2 regions of the Devosia sp. MC1541 genome follow, and region 1 is predicted to be linked to the other one. Evidence: predicted binding sites of a transcription regulator. Region 1 holds the regulator's gene; the other holds the start of a gene.
What was found. The regulator PhoB, encoded in region 1, activates phosphate uptake and scavenging genes when phosphate is short. The targets are predictions, from matches to a motif close to TGTCATNNANCTGTCAT.
Positions count from the first base shown of each region.

Region 2: ugpB (sn-glycerol-3-phosphate ABC transporter substrate-binding protein UgpB) is a predicted target of PhoB. The motif match lies at 6,866-6,882, and genes of this name have one in related genera.

Region 1 covers NZ_JABBDZ010000015.1:13,003-21,653, reverse strand. The annotation lists gene HKD40_RS14155 (SIMPL domain-containing protein) at 99-809, opposite strand; gene HKD40_RS14150 (fumarylacetoacetate hydrolase family protein) at 1,123-2,268, shown strand; gene HKD40_RS14145 (aldehyde dehydrogenase family protein) at 2,291-3,730, shown strand; gene HKD40_RS14140 (DMT family transporter) at 3,768-4,205, opposite strand; gene HKD40_RS14135 (DMT family transporter) at 4,202-4,699, opposite strand; gene HKD40_RS14130 (autotransporter outer membrane beta-barrel domain-containing protein) at 4,831-6,858, opposite strand; gene phoB (phosphate regulon transcriptional regulator PhoB) at 7,127-7,828, opposite strand; gene phoU (phosphate signaling complex protein PhoU) at 7,928-8,641, opposite strand.
Region 2 covers NZ_JABBDZ010000003.1:34,932-43,582, forward strand. The annotation lists gene HKD40_RS04580 (energy-coupling factor transporter transmembrane protein EcfT) at 1-505, shown strand, start outside; gene HKD40_RS04585 (biotin transporter BioY) at 513-1,055, shown strand; gene HKD40_RS04590 (GAF domain-containing protein) at 1,176-1,652, shown strand; gene HKD40_RS04595 (glycerophosphodiester phosphodiesterase family protein) at 1,708-2,454, opposite strand; gene HKD40_RS04600 (sn-glycerol-3-phosphate import ATP-binding protein UgpC) at 2,454-3,551, opposite strand; gene ugpE (sn-glycerol-3-phosphate ABC transporter permease UgpE) at 3,557-4,396, opposite strand; gene ugpA (sn-glycerol-3-phosphate ABC transporter permease UgpA) at 4,406-5,290, opposite strand; gene ugpB (sn-glycerol-3-phosphate ABC transporter substrate-binding protein UgpB) at 5,356-6,675, opposite strand; gene HKD40_RS04620 (ROK family protein) at 7,040-7,954, shown strand; gene HKD40_RS04625 (copper homeostasis protein CutC) at 7,951-8,651, shown strand, end outside.

The sequences.
Region 1 (8,651 bases):
TCCGGGTTCTCGCGGCAGACATGTCTGCCGGAATGTAACTGTGCCTATGTCGGGTCCCGTTTGTTCAAAACAAGGCAGGTGCGACAGAGTTCCACCGATTACTTTTTGGTGTTCTCAAGGTCCCATTCGACATTGACGGTGATGGAGAAGCTCAGCTCGCCGGCCTCAACCGGGACCTTGTCGGCGGCGACTGCGCGTTCTGCCATGGCGTAAGCGACTGGTACGGCGTAATCTCGGCTTTCGCTGATCTTCTCAATATCGCCAAGGGTTGTGCCAGAGGCTAGTGCGTAAAGCTCAGCCTTGGCGCGGGCATCGGCGAAAGCGGCCTTGCGCGCTTCATCGAGCAATTCCGATGGGTCGGTGACCGAAAACTCGATCCCATTGACGGTGTTGGCGCCTACGGTGACCGATTGATCGAGAATCGAGCCAAGCTTTTCGAGGTCGCGAACGACGACGGAAACGCTGTTGGCCACCTGATAGCCATTGATCTTGGGCGGCAGACTATAGCCGCTCGCGTCACGCTCTTCCGAATAGACATAGTTGGGGCTGACCGAGAAGCCTGAGGTCTGAATATCGCGTGCCTCGATACCCGAGCCTTTGAGGGCTTCAATCAGCGCCGTCATGGCAGTGCTGTTCGCGTCGAGCGCTTCCTTGGCTGTCGCGCCCTGTGTGGTCACGCCAGACGACACTGTTGCCATGTCAGGCGCTGCGCGGACTTGGCCGCTGCCCTCAATCGCAATGGTACCGGCAAAAGCAGGCGCAACACTAGCAAGCAAAGCGAAGGGAACGATCAGGCTTAATGCACGCATGTCATACTCCTAGATGAGGTCAGGGGAGAATCCCCTGTCTATGCGTCAGTATTGCGGCAGAGATGAACTGTGCCTGAACGTTTCACTTTAACGCCAAGGAATAGGCGTTTGGGGCGAGGGTTTAGGAGCGCAGGCTTGCAAGAGTCTTGCGTATGATTACGCTGGTGCAAGCGGGTTGGATTTGTTCCGATTTGGACAAAGCGATGTTGCCCACTTTCCCTTCCTTTCCAGAAAAGTATGACTTATACCCTTGCGTCATGGGAGGGCGCGGGCTGCGGTGCAGTCGCGGCCAGAGGCAAAAGAGGTTGCGAATATGGGCTTGGTTCCGGGTGGAGTGTTGTTGGGACGTGCAATGGTGCCGGGATATGCATATCCGCGCATTGTGACCGTTAGGGACGGGCAACTCGTCGACATCACCGCCAAGGGATTTGCTACGGTTCGCGATATTGCCGAAAGCGGGCGAGCCACCGAGCATGTGCGCACTGTGGCGGGCACTGCTGTCGGTGCTGTCGAGGCCGTGCTCGCGAATTCGGAGGCGGCTTCCCCACGCGATGATGTCGCCCGGCTTCTCGCGCCAATTGATTTGCAGTCGGTGAAAGCTTCGGGGGTGACCTTTGTGGTGTCGCTCCTTGAGCGCGTGATTGAGGAGCAAGCACGCGGCGACAAGAGCCGTGCAGATGCTCTACGTAGCGAAATTCTCGACTTGATTGGTACAGACCTCAGCGAACTGGTTCCGGGATCGGACAGCGCCATGAAGGTCAAGGCCGCGCTGATCGCCAAGGGCGTGTGGAGCCAATATCTCGAAGTTGGGATTGGACCGGATGCCGAGATTTTCACCAAGTCCCAGCCGATGAGCGCTGTTGGCTTTGGTGCCGAAGTTGGCCTGCACCCGATTTCGAGCTGGAACAATCCTGAGCCGGAAGTGGCTCTGCTGGTGACCAGCAAGGGCGCGATTATCGGCGCGACCTTGGGCAATGACGTCAATCTGCGTGACGTTGAAGGACGTTCGGCGCTGCTCTTGGGCAAGGCGAAGGACAATAATGCTTCGGCCGCGCTCGGCCCATTCGTGCGCCTGTTCGATGGCGAGTTCACTCTCGACACCGTCAAAAACGCTGAGATCGCCTTACGGGTTGCAGGCGAAGACGGCTTTGAACTCGATGGCCATTCCAACATGGCGCAAATCTCGCGCACGCCTGAATCGCTGGTTGCCGCCACGATTGGCGAACATCACCAATATCCAGACGGTCTTGTGCTTTATCTGGGGACGATGTTTGCCCCGGTGAAGGATCGCGGCGGGCAGGGCATGGGCTTTACCCATAAACTTGGGGACGTTGTCTCTGTTTCGACGCCAAGCCTTGGCACACTGCGCAACCGGGTTAATCTCTCAACTGTTTGTCCACCCTGGATCTATGGCGCGAGCCATTTGCTGCGCGATCTTGCTCGCGCGGACCTCTTGTGACCCATTGCTGAAAGGCACATTCATGACTGAACTGTTTAAGAACCTTATCGACGGCGAGTGGGTCGGCTCTGACGGCGTAGAAAACATCAACCCATCCAACCTTTCGGATGTTGTGGGCGTCTATGCGCGCGCATCAGTTGACGACACAACAGCGGCGATCGCGGCAGCTAAGGCCGCATTCCCAGCATGGTCGCGTTCAGGGCTGCTTGAGCGTCATGGCATTCTGCGCAAAGCGTCCGACGAGATTTTGGCGCGCAAGGCCGAACTGGGCGAGCTGTTGGCGCGCGAAGAAGGCAAGACACTGCCAGAAGCAATTGGCGAAGTGACCCGCGCTGCGCAGATCTTTGACTTTTTCTCGGGCGAAGTGCTGCGTCTGACAGGCGAAGTTATGGCTTCGGTTCGTCCGGGCGTTGGCGTTGAAATCACCCGCGAGCCAATTGGCGTCGTGGGGATTATCACGCCTTGGAACTTCCCCATTGCGATCCCGGCATGGAAGATTGCTCCAGCGCTCGCTTATGGCAACACGGTTGTCATCAAGCCCGCGGATTTGGTGCCAGCTTCCACCTGGGCAATTGTCGACATTCTGCAGCGCGCGGGCCTGCCGAAGGGTGTTCTTAATCTGGTCATGGGCAAGGGCTCTGTCGTCGGGCAGACACTGCTGGATAGCCCTGATGTCGCGGCGCTTAGCTTTACCGGTTCGGTTGGCACTGGCCGTCGCGTGGCGGAAGCCTCGATCAAGCACAATCGTAAGTTCCAGCTGGAAATGGGCGGCAAGAACCCGGTTTTGGTGCTCGATGATGCGGACCTCAAAGTCGCCGTCGAGAGCGTGGCGCAGTCGGCCTTCTTCTCGACCGGCCAGCGGTGCACGGCATCCAGCCGCGTGATTGTCACGGAAGGTATTCACGACAAGTTCGTCGAAGATTTGGCTGAGCGCACGCGCAATCTGCGTGTTGGCGCGGCGCTCGACAAGGATACCGAAATCGGGCCAGTCGTCGATCCGAGCCAGCTCAAGCAGGACACCGATTACATCGCAATTGGTCAGGCCGAGGGCGCGAAACTCGTCGCGGGTGGTGGTCGTGTGCAGAAGGATACAGAGGGCTACTTCCTGCAGCCCGCGCTGTTCACTGAAGCGACCAATTCCATGCGCATCGCGCGCGAAGAGATATTCGGGCCGGTTGCAGCGGTGATCAAGGTCAAGGATTACGAAGAAGGTCTGGCGATCTGTAACGACACCGAGTTCGGTCTGTCGGCAGGCATTGTCACCACCTCGCTCAAATACTCGACGCACTTTAAGCGCAATGTCGAAGCGGGCATGGTGATGGTCAATGTGCCGACGGCCGGGGTGGACTTCCACGTGCCGTTTGGTGGTCGCAAGGGATCGAGCTACGGCCCCCGCGAGCAGGGCCGTTATGCGGCAGAATTCTTCACCGTGGTGAAGACGGCTTACACAGCTGCCGGCTAAATAGGAAATGCGAACGGGGCCTTCGGGCCCCGTTTTTTTATTCGGCTTGGTCTTTAGCGGGACGTTGGGTCAGCGCCATGCCTGCAAGGATTAGCACAATGCCCAGGACGCTCGCCCACATGGTCAGGGGTACGCCGCGCAGCATGTCGAGAACGACACTCGAAATCATCTGACCAGCAATGAGTAATAGGGTTGTATTGGTCGCGCCAATCTTGGTGATGAGGAAAGAGCCTGCGGCGACAAAGATCACGCCGATTGCGCCGCCCGAATATACCCAGAGCGGAATATCGCCGATGTTTTCTGGAATGAGCCCACCCACGGCAAGACCGAGGATGGTCATGAACACGAAGCCGACGATATGGTTCCAAAAGGACGAAATGAGTGGGGTAGTGGAGACGGAGACGCGCCCATTGACCTGACGGCTGAGGATGATCAGCAGGCCGATCACGAAGGCAGAGATAATGGGGCCGATCATGCTGCACCGACGCCGAAGAGAATGATGATCATGCTACCAGCGGAAATCAGTAGTACGGCGGCGCCGTCGCGCAGGTCGAGCTTGCGCTTCGGCAAGCCCAGCAGCCCCCAGTGATCAGCGGCAAGCGAAAGCGCGAACTGACCCACGAGGCCAATCGCCAAAGTGCCGCCCAAGGCGATGGGCGAATTGACTGAGTAGGACGTTAGAATAACGGTCAAACCACCAAACACGCCCCCGAGATAGGCCCAGAGGGGGGCCTTGCCATAAATGGCCTTGGCAGCGGCGGCTTTGGCGCGTTCCTTGCGCCATATGATGGCGAGCAGCAGCATTGCAACGACCGTGCCGACACCATGAGCCTGCCACGATGAAAAGATGCCGCCGCCATAGCGACCGGCCTCACCGTTAAAGAAAACTGCGAGGGTGAGTAAGCACCCACTGGCGAACGCAGCGAGCAGGTAGAGCGGGTTGACCCGCTGCGTTGAAAAGGACGTCATGAAGTTCCGACTCAAATGGTTGCTAGGAGACTAGCTGAGCTGTGAGGAACGTACAGCGAGAACGTGAACCACGTCGAAACCAATATCGCCCGCCAGTGGCGAGCGATTTGAGTTGGAGACAACTGCTGGCTTTAGAAACGCATTCCGACACCGCCGCGTAGGCTGGCCGAGACCATGCCTTGGGTGTTGAGGCCGAGTTCTGTGCCGGCGGTAAAACTGTAGGTGCCGGACTGGTATTGGGCATTGGCACCGATGAAGCCGCGCGCGGCATTGGTCGAGTTGCCCGCAAGGCTTAGTGTCGTGCCGAGCACTTGAGCATCGGTCGTGCCGCCATAGGTCAATGTGCCATCGGCACCAATCTTGGCGCTGCCACTCCAGCCACTGCCCGCTTCGCCGAGGTCGATAGTGCCGAGTTCAAGTTCTGCACGGGCATTGAGCAGGTGCGAGAAGCTGGAACCCATGGTGACATTGGCAGAGGAGCCTGATTCCGAATAACCAGCCTGATGAATGCCAGCATAGGTCAAGGTGACGCTCGGAGTTAGGCGAGCGAAGCCGAGATCCTGGTCCATGCCGAGTTTGATCGACGGACTGGCGAACATGCTAACATAGTTGGCATAGGCTGTTTCATACCCTGCTGCGACCGTGTTGTTGACGAAGCGGCGCGCGCTGTCATTGGCGGAAACGCCAAGCGTCGCGTTGATGTCGATGAACACGGACCCAACAGCCAGCGAGGCATAGCCGCCGCCGAGCAGAGACGTGACATCGAGTTCGGACTTGGAAACCGTCTCGACGTGGCCACGACCGAGGCCAACGAAAAGCCCCGCGAGGCTATCATCAGAGAGTTTTACGTCTGAGCCAACCAGTGCACCACCTTGCAAGGACTTGGAGCCGATCTTGCCCGAAGCTGGGGCAGTGAGTTCGCCATAAGCGCTGGCCCATGCGCCAAAATCGTCGCTAGGGGCAAAATCAGGGAAGTCTGGTGTCGCCGGGGACGGAGCATAGCCCAGAGCCGAGGTGCTGCGCGGCAGGCTTTGACGGCGATCGCCAGTATGGTTGGCGATATTGGATATTACAGTGCTAGCAGTTTGAACAGTCGCGGTGTTGGCCGCTTCGATGGAGGCGGTGGAAACAACGGTGAAGGTTGTGTAGGTGCTCGTCGCGGCATCGCCATTGCGGCGGTGCTCAGTGGCTTCGGTTGTGACAGCGCGGGTATAGGCCTGGCCATGCGTTTCGATCTGATCGTCGCGCAACTCTCCAGTGATCTTGATAACGCCTTCAAGGCCGTTGCCGATTTCGAGAGAGCCCGTTGCAGCCTGCGAGAAGCGAATGCCACCAGAAACCACAGAGCCGGGCAAGAGCGTAAGTTTGCTATTGGCAAAGCCCATTGCGAAAGCGTCGAACTGTTCGCTGATTACGGTGCCGCTGTTGATGATGTGAACATTGGCGGCATTGGTTTGGATGCCATGGCTCTGGACGTAGCCGCCAGAAGAGGTTTGGTACTCTCCACCCTTTGCATGGATGGTCCCGGAGTTGGTGATGACAATATCACTTTGGGTCGTGGGGGAGTAGACATAGATACCGGCGCTGCCGTGGTCCGCTGTCCTAATGTTGCCCGTATTGGTGATGCGTGAACTGGTGCCGTAAAGGCTAATACCGTGGGATTGTGTGCCGTGGGTGATGATGCTGCCACTATTGTCCAACGTCACATTGAGCACATTATTGGCGCTGTTTTCGACCTGGATACCTGTGCCCGCCCAGCTGCCCTTGGTCTCAATCGTTCCGGTGTTGGTGAGTGTGAAATAATCACCAGTGGCGTAGACGCCATAGGAGCAGTCTTCGTAGGAGAAGATGCCGCCGTGATTGACCACTCGCGTGTTAGCTGCCAGCGTTTCCAGCGCGTAGGTGGCGCTTCCGCGATTTTCGATCGTACCGTAGTTCGTGATCACCGTATCCAAGCCGGTGATGGAAATCACGTTGCTTGTGGAGTCCAAGGTGCCACCACTTGCGATAAAGAGCGTGTCCCCGATCCCGGAAAGGCTCTGAGCACCTCCGGTTTGACCTTCACTGATGGTGATATCTCGGGCCTGCGCTGCGGTGATATTGGTAGCAGCAAGTAGGGCGACGATCGCCGGTACAACGGCAATTGGCTTTGACAACATAGTGGCGCGGCAATCTGCAGCTTTTGGCGCTGCTCAACAAATCAGGAGACACGAAGAATATTATGGTTAATTCTATGATATGAAAGGACTTTACACGTCAAGCGTCTGATTTGGTGGATTGCGTTATTGGGCCTCGTAGAACACGCAAAACAGTTTCGATGCGCCCCGCGCAGAGAGATTTTTTGGCTTTTTTCTGATCAGCGGCGACTTGCGGTGACCAGAAAACAGTGCCGAGTGTCAGACCTTGTTGTGCCTAAGGGCACGCGATCTAAGCCAGTTGCGAGAAGCGTTCGTCGAAGGAGTAGCCGGCGCCGCGGACCGTGCGGATGGGGTCGGCTTCCTTGCCACGGTTGATGGCGCGGCGGAGGCGGCCGATATGGACGTCCACAGTGCGTTCGTCGACATAGACGTCATTGCCCCAAACGCCGTCGAGAAGCTGCTCGCGGGTGTAGACGCGGCCCGGATGGGTCATGAGGTATTCGAGCAGGCGATATTCTGTCGGCCCAAGGTGAATGTCTCGGGACCCACGGCTGACGCGGTGAGTGGTGCGGTCTAGCTCAAGCTCACCAACCTTAAGCGCGTTCGTCACAAGGCTTGGGCTCGCCCGGCGCAGCAGCGCTTGAATACGGGCGACGAGTTCGGGGACAGAGAATGGCTTGACGATGTAATCGTCTGCGCCGGTGGTGAGACCGCGTACGCGCTCTTCTTCTTCGCCGCGGGCCGTGAGCATAATAATTGGAACGCGGGCGGTTTCTTCACGCGCACGCAGGCGACGGCAGATTTCGATGCCGGAAACTTCGGGTAACATCCAATCGAGCAAGATCAGGTCAGGGACGCGTTCTGCGATGGCGTGGTGCGCTTCATCGCCGGTTTCCGCTGTGACGACATCAAAGCCTTCAGCCTGCAGATTGTATTGCAGGAGCAGGGAGATGTCGGCTTCGTCTTCGACAACAAGGATCGTCGCGGGCATGGGCGTGCTCCGTCAATCGGCCCGTAGGGACCGTTACTCAATATAGGGGATTTTCGAAGAGTTCGTCACGCCGATTGGGCGACGTGACGAAATTGGCGCTTAGGCTTTGATCTGCTGACGTTGGAGTTCTTGGACGTCGCTGGTGAGCTGCTTACCAGTCGAAAGATAGTAAGCGCGTTCAGCGATATTGGTTGCGTGGTCGCCTACACGTTCAAGGCTCTTGGCGCAGAACAAAAGCTGGGTGCAAGAAGTGATGTTGCGCGGATCTTCCATCATATAGGTGAGGAGTTCGCGGAACAGGGAAGTGTGCATGGCGTCGACATCATCATCACGATTGCAAACGTCAACGGCAGCTTCCGCATCACGATTGGCGTAGGCGTCGAGCGCCTCCTTGAGCTGACCGAGCACGAGAGCGGTCATGTTACGGACGCCGCTGTAGAACGAGGCCTGCAGGTTGATCGTTTCGAGCTTGAGCGAGCGGCGGGCCAATTGCTTGGCCATATCGCCAACGCGCTCAAGATCCGACGCCACGTGGATGGCGGTGATGATCGAACGCAGGTCGGACGCCATTGGCTGACGACGGGCGATCATGGACACGGCCATTTCGTCGATTTTGCGTTGCATGTCGTCAATGCGCTGGTCGGCGATGATGGTCACGTCAGCCAGTTCGCGGTCGAGCTTGAGCAGGGCGCGCGTGCCGTTTTCGACAGCCGTTTCCACCTGACCACCCATTTCGGCGATGGCCTGCGCGAGGGCGAGAAGTTCTTCGTTATACGAGGTAACGATGTGCTCTGTGCCGGTATTGTGTGGCATGGCTGTGCTC
Region 2 (8,651 bases), on a different contig from region 1:
GTTCCGTCTCGCCAGGCTCGATTTAAACCTGGCCTGGCAGCAAATCCGTCCCGTCCTGCCGATCATCCTTATTCTGCTCGCCGTCCAATGGTTCACCGTTGAGCCGGTGTCGGCGCTCTCGGTCGCCTTGCGCTTGTCGGCGCTCGTTTTGCTCGCCGCGCTCGTGTCGATCACCACAAAAGTCAGCGCCATGATCGAGGCCATAAGCTTGGCCGTGCGCCCGCTCGCCTATCTGGGCATTAGTCCCACCAAGATTGGCCTGACCATTTCGCTGGCCCTGCGTTTCATTCCCCTGATTGCCGAACAACTCGAAGAGGTGCGCGAAGCCCAACGCGCCCGCGGCCTTGAGCGCAATGTGCTTGCGCTTGTCGTGCCGCTTCTGGTTCGGACCCTCAAAATGGCAACCGAGATCGGTGACGCCATTGAAGCCCGGTCATTTGATCCGGACGATGCCAAGAGCCCGAAAGATCTGTTTTCGCGCCTGCGGCCCCCTCCCAAGCCATAGGAAGACCATGAACACTCGAGATCTCGCCTATATCGCCCTCTTTGCCGCAATCGTTGCTGCCCTTGGCATCATTCCGCCCATTGCTTTGCCCATCGGCGTGCCGATCACGGCGCAGGCCATGGGGGCCATGCTGGCGGGCTCTATTCTGGGCGCCAAGCGGGGCGCGCTGTCTCTGGTGCTGTTCACAGTTCTGGTCTGTATCGGCCTGCCACTGCTTTCGGGTGGTCGCGGTGGCTTGGGCGTCTTGGCCAGCCCAACGGGTGGCTTCTTCCTCAGCTGGATCCCGGTCGCCTTCCTCATTGGCTTCCTCACCGAACGCGCTTGGGGCAAGCTCAATTTCCTCAACTTATTCGTGTTCTGCGTGCTCGGCGGCGTTGTCCTCAGCTATGCAATCGGCACGCCGTGGATGGCCGCAGTGGCTGGCATTGGCCTCGATAAGGCGCTGATGGCGATGGCCATTTACGTGCCTGGCGATCTGCTCAAAGCCGGTGTTGCAGCCGCCGTTGCGCTCACCGTCAAGCAGTCCTACCCGCTTATTACCGCTCGCTAATCTTGTCCTCGGTGACGACTACGGGCTAAACCCCGTTCAAAGACAAAGGCTTTGCCAGAGCGATCCGGCAAAGCCACCTGCGCTCTGGCGCATATTCTGAAAGACACTCCCTTGACCACCATGACCGATCCCCACGCCATTTTCGCCGCTGCCATGGCGGAGCCTGAAAACCAGCCGGAAGTGGCCTATGCTGCGCTCCATGCGCTTGCCAACACTTTGGTCGGCACCACCATCTTCACCATTCTGGCCTTGGACCACGAAGAAGGGCTGATGTACCGCGCCTATTCCGACACGCAGGACCTCTATCCAGCGCCAGGTGTCGATGAGATCGGCGATAGCATTTGGGAGCAGACCCTGATTGAAAAGCGCGAAGCGCTGGTGCTCAATTCTGCTGACGAAGTGGCGTCTTTGCTCCCTGAGCACGAGGCCCTGTTCGCGCGTAACGCCAAGTCCATGCTGAACCTGCCGATCGTTGTCGCTGGTACCACTATCGGCACGCTCAACATGCTCAACGTCGAAGGCCACTTCACCCCAGACGTGGTGGCCAAGGCCTATGCGCTGAGCGCAGCAGCAGCCGTCGTCCTCGTGCTCTCCTAAGAGCGCGTCGAGATCAAACAAAAAGGGCGAGTGTCGCAACACCCGCCCTTTTTGTTTACTTGAGATAGATCCGCGGATCGTCGGTGATCACCCCGGTAAGGCCCGCGCGCCAGAAACTGGCAAGCTCCACCGTGTCATTGCTCGTCCAGGCACGAACCTTGATGCCCTTGGCCGAGGTCTGTTCCAAGAGCCCAATGCTGAGCCCCTTGAAATGGGCATGGATGGTGGTCGCCGGAATAGCGGCGAGCAGCGCTTCCCAATCATCCGGAATGCGGCCCCAGAGCATGGCCAGTTCCAGTTCTGGCATCAGCTTATGCATGCCCTTGAGGCAATCAGGATCAAAGCTCGAGATCATGATCTGCATGTGTGCCGGACGCTTAGCGAGCGCTGCGGCAACAGCCGAGGTGAGCTGCTCCACCGATTGGTGATGCGGGTGCTGCTTGATCTCGACATTGATGTTGAGACCAAACTCACCCAGCGCCACGATCACCTCATCCAGCGTCGGGATCTTTTCGCCCGCGAACTCAGCCCCAAACCAGCTGCCACCATCGAGGGTTTCGATGTCTGCAGTGCTTAGGGCACCGAGATTTCCGGTGCCATTGGTCGTGCGATCGACAGTATCGTCGTGGATGACGATCAGCGTGCCGTCGGCATTGAGGGCGGCGTCGAGTTCAACCCACTTCGCCCCATCTTCTGCGGCACGACGAAAGGCCGCGATGGTGTTTTCCGGCGCGAGTGCCGACGAGCCGCGGTGGGCCTGAACTTCTTCGCGAATGGGGCCGGTTGGAAGCGTATTGGTCATTAGGCAATCTCAACTTGAGCGGAATGGGACGACTGCGTCTGCGTGGCTGGTGCGTCGTCGGTACGGCGACCTGTGGCAGAGCTATAGGGGTGAATATCGGCGGTGCGGGCGAACACGGTCATGCTCGTACCCTCGGCGATAGCCGGACGGCCTGCAATTGTGAGAATGATCGACTGCTCAGAGTGCTTGAGTTTGAGGTGCAAATGGCTTTCGCCGCCAATGGGCTCCATCAGCTCAGCGACCACGTCAAAACTCAAATGCGCCTCAGTCGGGCGTTCGAGCGTCAAGACATCGGGGCGAATGCCCAAAATGTCCGTCCCCTCAGGGAAGGCACGCAGCGCCGAGAACGAGTTCAGCGCGCTCGTTGAGATCAGATTCATCGGCGGAGAGCCGATAAAGCTGGCAACAAACAGCGAAGCCGGACGATCATAGATCGCTGTCGGCGTGCCCACCTGTTCGATCCGGCCACCGTTCATCACCACCAGCTGGTCTGCGAGGGTCATCGCTTCGAGCTGATCGTGGGTGACATAGACGCTGGTGGTTTTGAGCGAACGCTGCAGGCGGCGGATTTCAATGCGCATCTGACCGCGCAGCTTGGCGTCAAGGTTCGACAGCGGTTCGTCAAACAGAAACGCCTTAGGCTGGCGCACGATGGCGCGGCCCATGGCGACGCGCTGGCGCTGACCGCCCGAAAGTTGACGCGGCTTGCGATCAAGGAACGGCGTGATTTCCAGAATGCGTGCTGCCTCGGCCACGCGACGGTCGATTTCGTCACTCGGGGTTTTGCGGTTCTTGAGGCCGTATTCGAGGTTCTGACGCACACTCATATGCGGATAGAGCGCGTAATTCTGGAACACCATAGCGATGTCGCGCTCGGCGGGCTCTTTCTGGTTCACCACCTGATTATCAATCGAGATGGTACCTGAGGTGATGCCTTCAAGACCTGCGATCATGCGCAAGAGAGTGGACTTTCCGCACCCTGATGGGCCGACGAGAACAACCATCTCGCCGTCTTTGATCGAGAGATCGACGCCGTGGATTGCGGCGACATTGCCCGGATAGACCTTACGAACTTCTTTGAGCTCAATACCAGCCATTTCGATTATTTCTCCGTGTCCACGAGGCCCTTAACGAACAGGCGCTGCATGAAGATAACAATGAGGACGGGGGGAAGCATGGCCAGCACGGCCGCGGTGATGATGAGGTTCCACTGTGGGTCGACTTCCTGCGCCCCAGCCATTTGTTTAACGCCCATCATCAGGGTGAAATGCTCTTCGCGTGTGGTGACGAGCAGGGGCCAAAGATACTGCACCCAGCCGTAGATGAAGAGGATGATGCAGAGCGCTGCGATATTGGTGCGCGAGAGCGGCAGCAGAATATCGATGAAGAACTTGATCGGCCCTGCGCCATCAACGCGTGCAGCTTCCATCAATTCGTCAGGCACCGTCATGAAGAACTGACGGAACAGGAAGGTCGCGGTTGCCGACGCGATCAGGGGAATGGTCAGGCCAGCGTAGCTGTTGAGCAAGCCAAGGTTTGCCACCACTTCATAGGTCGGAATGATGCGCACTTCGACCGGTAACATCAGCGTGACGAAGATCAGCCAGAAGGCCAGAACGCGGAAGGGGAACTTGAAGTAGACGATGGCATAGGCGGAGATGATCGAGATCACCACCTTGCCCACCATGATGATGAAAGCCATCATCGTGGAGTTCCAGACCATAGTCCAGAATGGCGGCAGGCCCGGTGGATCATAGGTCCAGACAGTGACCAGATTATCCCACAAATGCCCGCCTGGCAGCAAAGGCGCTGCCATGTTTAGCGTGGCCTCGTCGTGGGTCGACGCCATGAGCGCGACATAGACAGGAAAGGCGATGATCAGCACCCCCAGCACCAAAACGAGGTGCGTGAGGATGGTGAGAAATGGACGGTTCTCGACCATGAGTGGGCCTTAGTACTGCACGCGGCGTTCCACGTAGCGGAACTGCACGAAGGTGAGGACAATAACGAAGAGCATCAGGACCACGGACTGCGCAGAAGAGGAGCCCAGGTTGAGACCGATGAAGCCGTCGGCGTATACTTTGTAGACCAGCGTGTTGGTGGCCTGGTTTGGCCCGCCTTCAGTGGTCGACGCGATGATCGCGAAAGTGTCGAACATCACGTAGTTGATGTTGACGATGAAGAGGAAGAACGTGGTCGGCGAGAGCAGCGGGAAGATAATGGTCCAGAACCGCTTCCATGGGCTCGCACCATCAATCGCCGCAGCTTCGGTAAGCGCGTGTGGAACCGACTGCATGCCAGCCACGAAGAACAGGAAATTGTAGGAAATCTGCTTCCAGCTGGCAGCGATGATCACCAAGGTCATGGCGTGATCGCCATTGAGTGCAGAATCCCAATCAATCCCCACATAGCGCATGAAATAGGGAAGAATGCCGGTGGCGTTGTTGAACAGGAACCACCACAGAATGCCCGCAACCACGGGGGCCACAGCATAGGGCCAGACCAGCAGCGTGGTGTAGGTCTGTGCCGAACGGATAACGCGGCTGACGGCAACGGCCAGGATCAGCGCAAAGCCCATCGAAATGGCTGTAACCGATGCTGCAAACAGCGCCGTGCGGCCGATAGAGGCCAGATAGAGCGGGTCGCTAAAGAGGCGCGCATAATGCGCTAAACCGACGAACTTGGTCGAAAGCCCAAATGGGTCAGCGCGTTCGAAAGAAGATTTGACGGCCTGTGCCGCCGGCCAGATGAAGAACACTAGCGTGATGATCAACTGTGGGGCGACCAGTAAGAATGGCAGGCCCTTATTCGGGAATGTCGTACGTTTTGTTTCCATCGTCCGCCGTATCCGCAAAACAAAGAAAGGGCCGGTTTTCGCCGGCCCTTCCGGATTAAGACTGCTTACTGATTGGCAGATTCAAATTCGCGAAGGATGTCGTTGCCGCGGGCAACGGCGCTATCAAGCGCTTCCTTGGCAGACTTCGAGCCATTGAGAACGGCCTGGAACTCTTCGTCGATCACGGTACGGATCTGCGGCATGTTGCCGAAGCGAACGCCCTTCGAGTTTTCAGTCGGTGGGTTGAGGTTGATCTGCTGGATAGCGATGTCCGAACCTGGGTTTGCGTCGTAATAGCCCTGGCTCTTGGTCAGCTCATAAGCGGCCTGAGTAACAGGCAGGTAACCCGTTTCCTGGTGGAACTTGGCCTGAACTTCAGCCGAAGAGAGGTAGTTCAGGAACTGCGCTACGCCCTTGTATTCAGCGTCTTCGTGGCCAGCTAGGGTCCACAGAGTTGCGCCACCAATGATGGAGTTCTGCGGTGCGCCGTCGACGTCGTCAAAGTATGGCAGCATGCCGAAGCCAACTTCAAAGTCCTTGGCATTGGCGAGAACGCCAGCGCGGGAGGCCGAGGAACCCATGAAGATCGCACATTCGCCAGCGTAGAAGCGTGGCGCATTGTCCGAACCGCCGCTGGTACCACCGTACTGGTAGATGCCGGTCTTCTGCCATTCAGCCAGCTTTTCCCAGAGGCGAACGGAGAGGTCGTGGTTAAAGGTCAGTTCGGTGCCGAGACCACCAAAGCCGTTTTCCAGCGAGCCGTATGGCACGTTGTGCAGCGACGAGAGGTTTTCGGTGCCGATCCAGGTGGCCGAATAGCTGATGGCCGTACCGCACGTGGCAGCGCCCGATTCAACGATCTTCTTGCCGAAGTTTTCGATATCGGCCCAGGTCTTTGGCGCGACGTTTGGATCAAGCCCTGCCTTCTCGAAAGCGGTCTTGTTGTAATAGAGAATTGGGGTGGAGGAGTTGAACGGCATCGAAAGCATATTGCCTTCGGTGTCGGTGTAATAGCCGGTCACGACTGGCAAGAATGCCGATGGATCGAAGTTCGAGCCATGTGCTGCCATCAGTTCGTAAACGGGCAGAACAGCGCCCTTGGCAGCCATCATGGTGCCAGTGCCAACTTCGTAAACCTGCACCAGATGCGGCTGCTCGCCAGCGCGGAAGGCGGCGATGGTGCTGATCATGGATTCTTCGTATTCGCCACGATAGGACGGAACGACCTTAAATTCGCTCTGGCTGGCGTTGAAGTCTGCAGCAAGCGCTTCCACGCGTTCGCCCAGTTCGCCACCCATGGAGTGCCACCAGTTGAGTTCGGTCTGCGCAAAGGCAACCGAGGTGCTCAGGGCAAGGGTGATAGCGGCAAGTGCCGCGCGGTTCATCGTCTTCATCTTCTGTCTCCCATAGGACAGGTCAGCATCGACCCAAGTCCCGCCAGACTGGATTTCGTGAACGACATTTGAGCTGCGGATTTTTCCGTTTCAGCTCACCGAATTTGGTGTCGTACCCGCCGACGTTTTCTGCGGGCATGGCTCCTCTAACGATGCTGCTTGACGCTTCCTTGAAGCTTTGGTGACGTTACCATGACAGTGCACAACCATCCGTCGCAGCTGTGTTTGTGATCGAATATGGGGTGCCGGACGCCGCGGTGGTCTGGATTACGCTGCGGACTCTTGCGGCGCAGGCAAACCCATGTCACACGCCGTAAGCATCGGCCGTGCCTTATAGGGAAGTCGCCAGCCTCTCATGATCACCTGTTTCGATATTGGCGGCACCACGATTAAGGCCGCAGTTGCCCACAGTGCGACAGATATTGTCTCGCTCGGTCGCGTCGCCACACCAGCGCACGACTTTGACGCCTTTGCCGATGCCATCGCGGCACTCATCGCCCAAGGCGGCGCACCTGCAGGGGCGGCCATCGCCATTTCCATTGCTGGCGTCGTTGACCCGGCAACCAATGTCGCCACGGTTGCCAATATCCCGTGCATCAACGGTCGTGCCCTCGGGCCAGATCTCAGTGCCAAGCTCTCTCGCCCCGTCATCGTCGGCAATGATGCAGATTGTTTCGCCTTGGCCGAAGCCCATGCGGGCGCGGGCAAGGGGTTTAACGTCGTCTTCGGCGTCATTCTCGGCACCGGCGTCGGTGGCGGCATTATTGCCGATGGACGTCTCATTCGCGGTGCTGGCGGGTTCTCTGGCGAATGGGGCCACGCCACCATTGTCCAAACTGAAACCCAGGCCTGGCCGCACAAAATTGCGCATATGGCGTGCGGTTGTGGCCAGCTTGGCTGCACCGACACCATCGGCGGCGCCCGCGGTTTGGAGCGCCTTCATGCCCAAATCCATGGCCAAACGCTCTCGAGCCTCGACATTGTCTCCGCATGGGGGCAGGGCGATACTCAATCAACCCAGACCATGACGCTTTACACCGAGCTCCTTGCGGCCCCGCTCGCCTTGCTGGTGAACGTGCTTGGCCCCGACATTATCCCCGTCGGCGGTGGCCTAGGGAATAGTCCCGAGCTAGTGGCAGCGCTTGACGCCGCCGTTCGCCCGCGCATTCTGCGCAAGCTTGACCGACCACTCATCGTTCCAGCCCAACTGACTGTCGATGCAGGCCTCATCGGCGCTGCAAGCTTGGCCTATTCGGAGGGCGTGGTATGACCTTGCTAGAAGTTTGCGTTGATAGCCTCTCGGGCATTCAAGCGGCAGTCGAAGGCGGCGCTGACCGCATCGAGCTCTGCTCGTCGCTCGAATATGGCGGGCTCACGCCTTTTGCTGGCTTGGCGAAACTGGCATCGAGCACGCCGATCCCCGTCCGCATGATGGTGCGTCCCCGCGCCGGAGACTTCGTCTTCGACGATTACGAGCTGGCCATTATGATCAGCGATATCGAAACCGCCCGGACCAATCATCTCGGCGTTGTCTTGGGCGCCAGCCTGCCCAGTGGCGCGCTCGATATGCGCCGCCTCGAAATCCTCTGCCAGATGGCGGGCGACACGCCTCGCACACTGCATCGCTGCGTCGATCTCGTGCCTGATGTTGAAGAAGCCGTCGAACAGGCCATTGCGCTCGGCTTCGATACGATTTTGACGTCAGGGCGTCAGCTTTCCGCTGAGGCTGGCATTGAAGACATCGCCAAAATGCACGAAGCCGCCAAGGGGCGGATCACCATTATGCCGGGTTCAGGCGTGTCCTCGGTCAATGCCCGTCGCATTCTCAATCGTGTGCCGGTGTCGGTTGTCCACGCCTCGTGCTCGGAGCGCGCTCCGGCAGAGGACACGGAAGGCGCGAAGCGCTTGGGCTTTGTCAGCCCCAACCGCCGCGTCACCTCCCGCGATAAAGTGCTCGAACTTCGAGC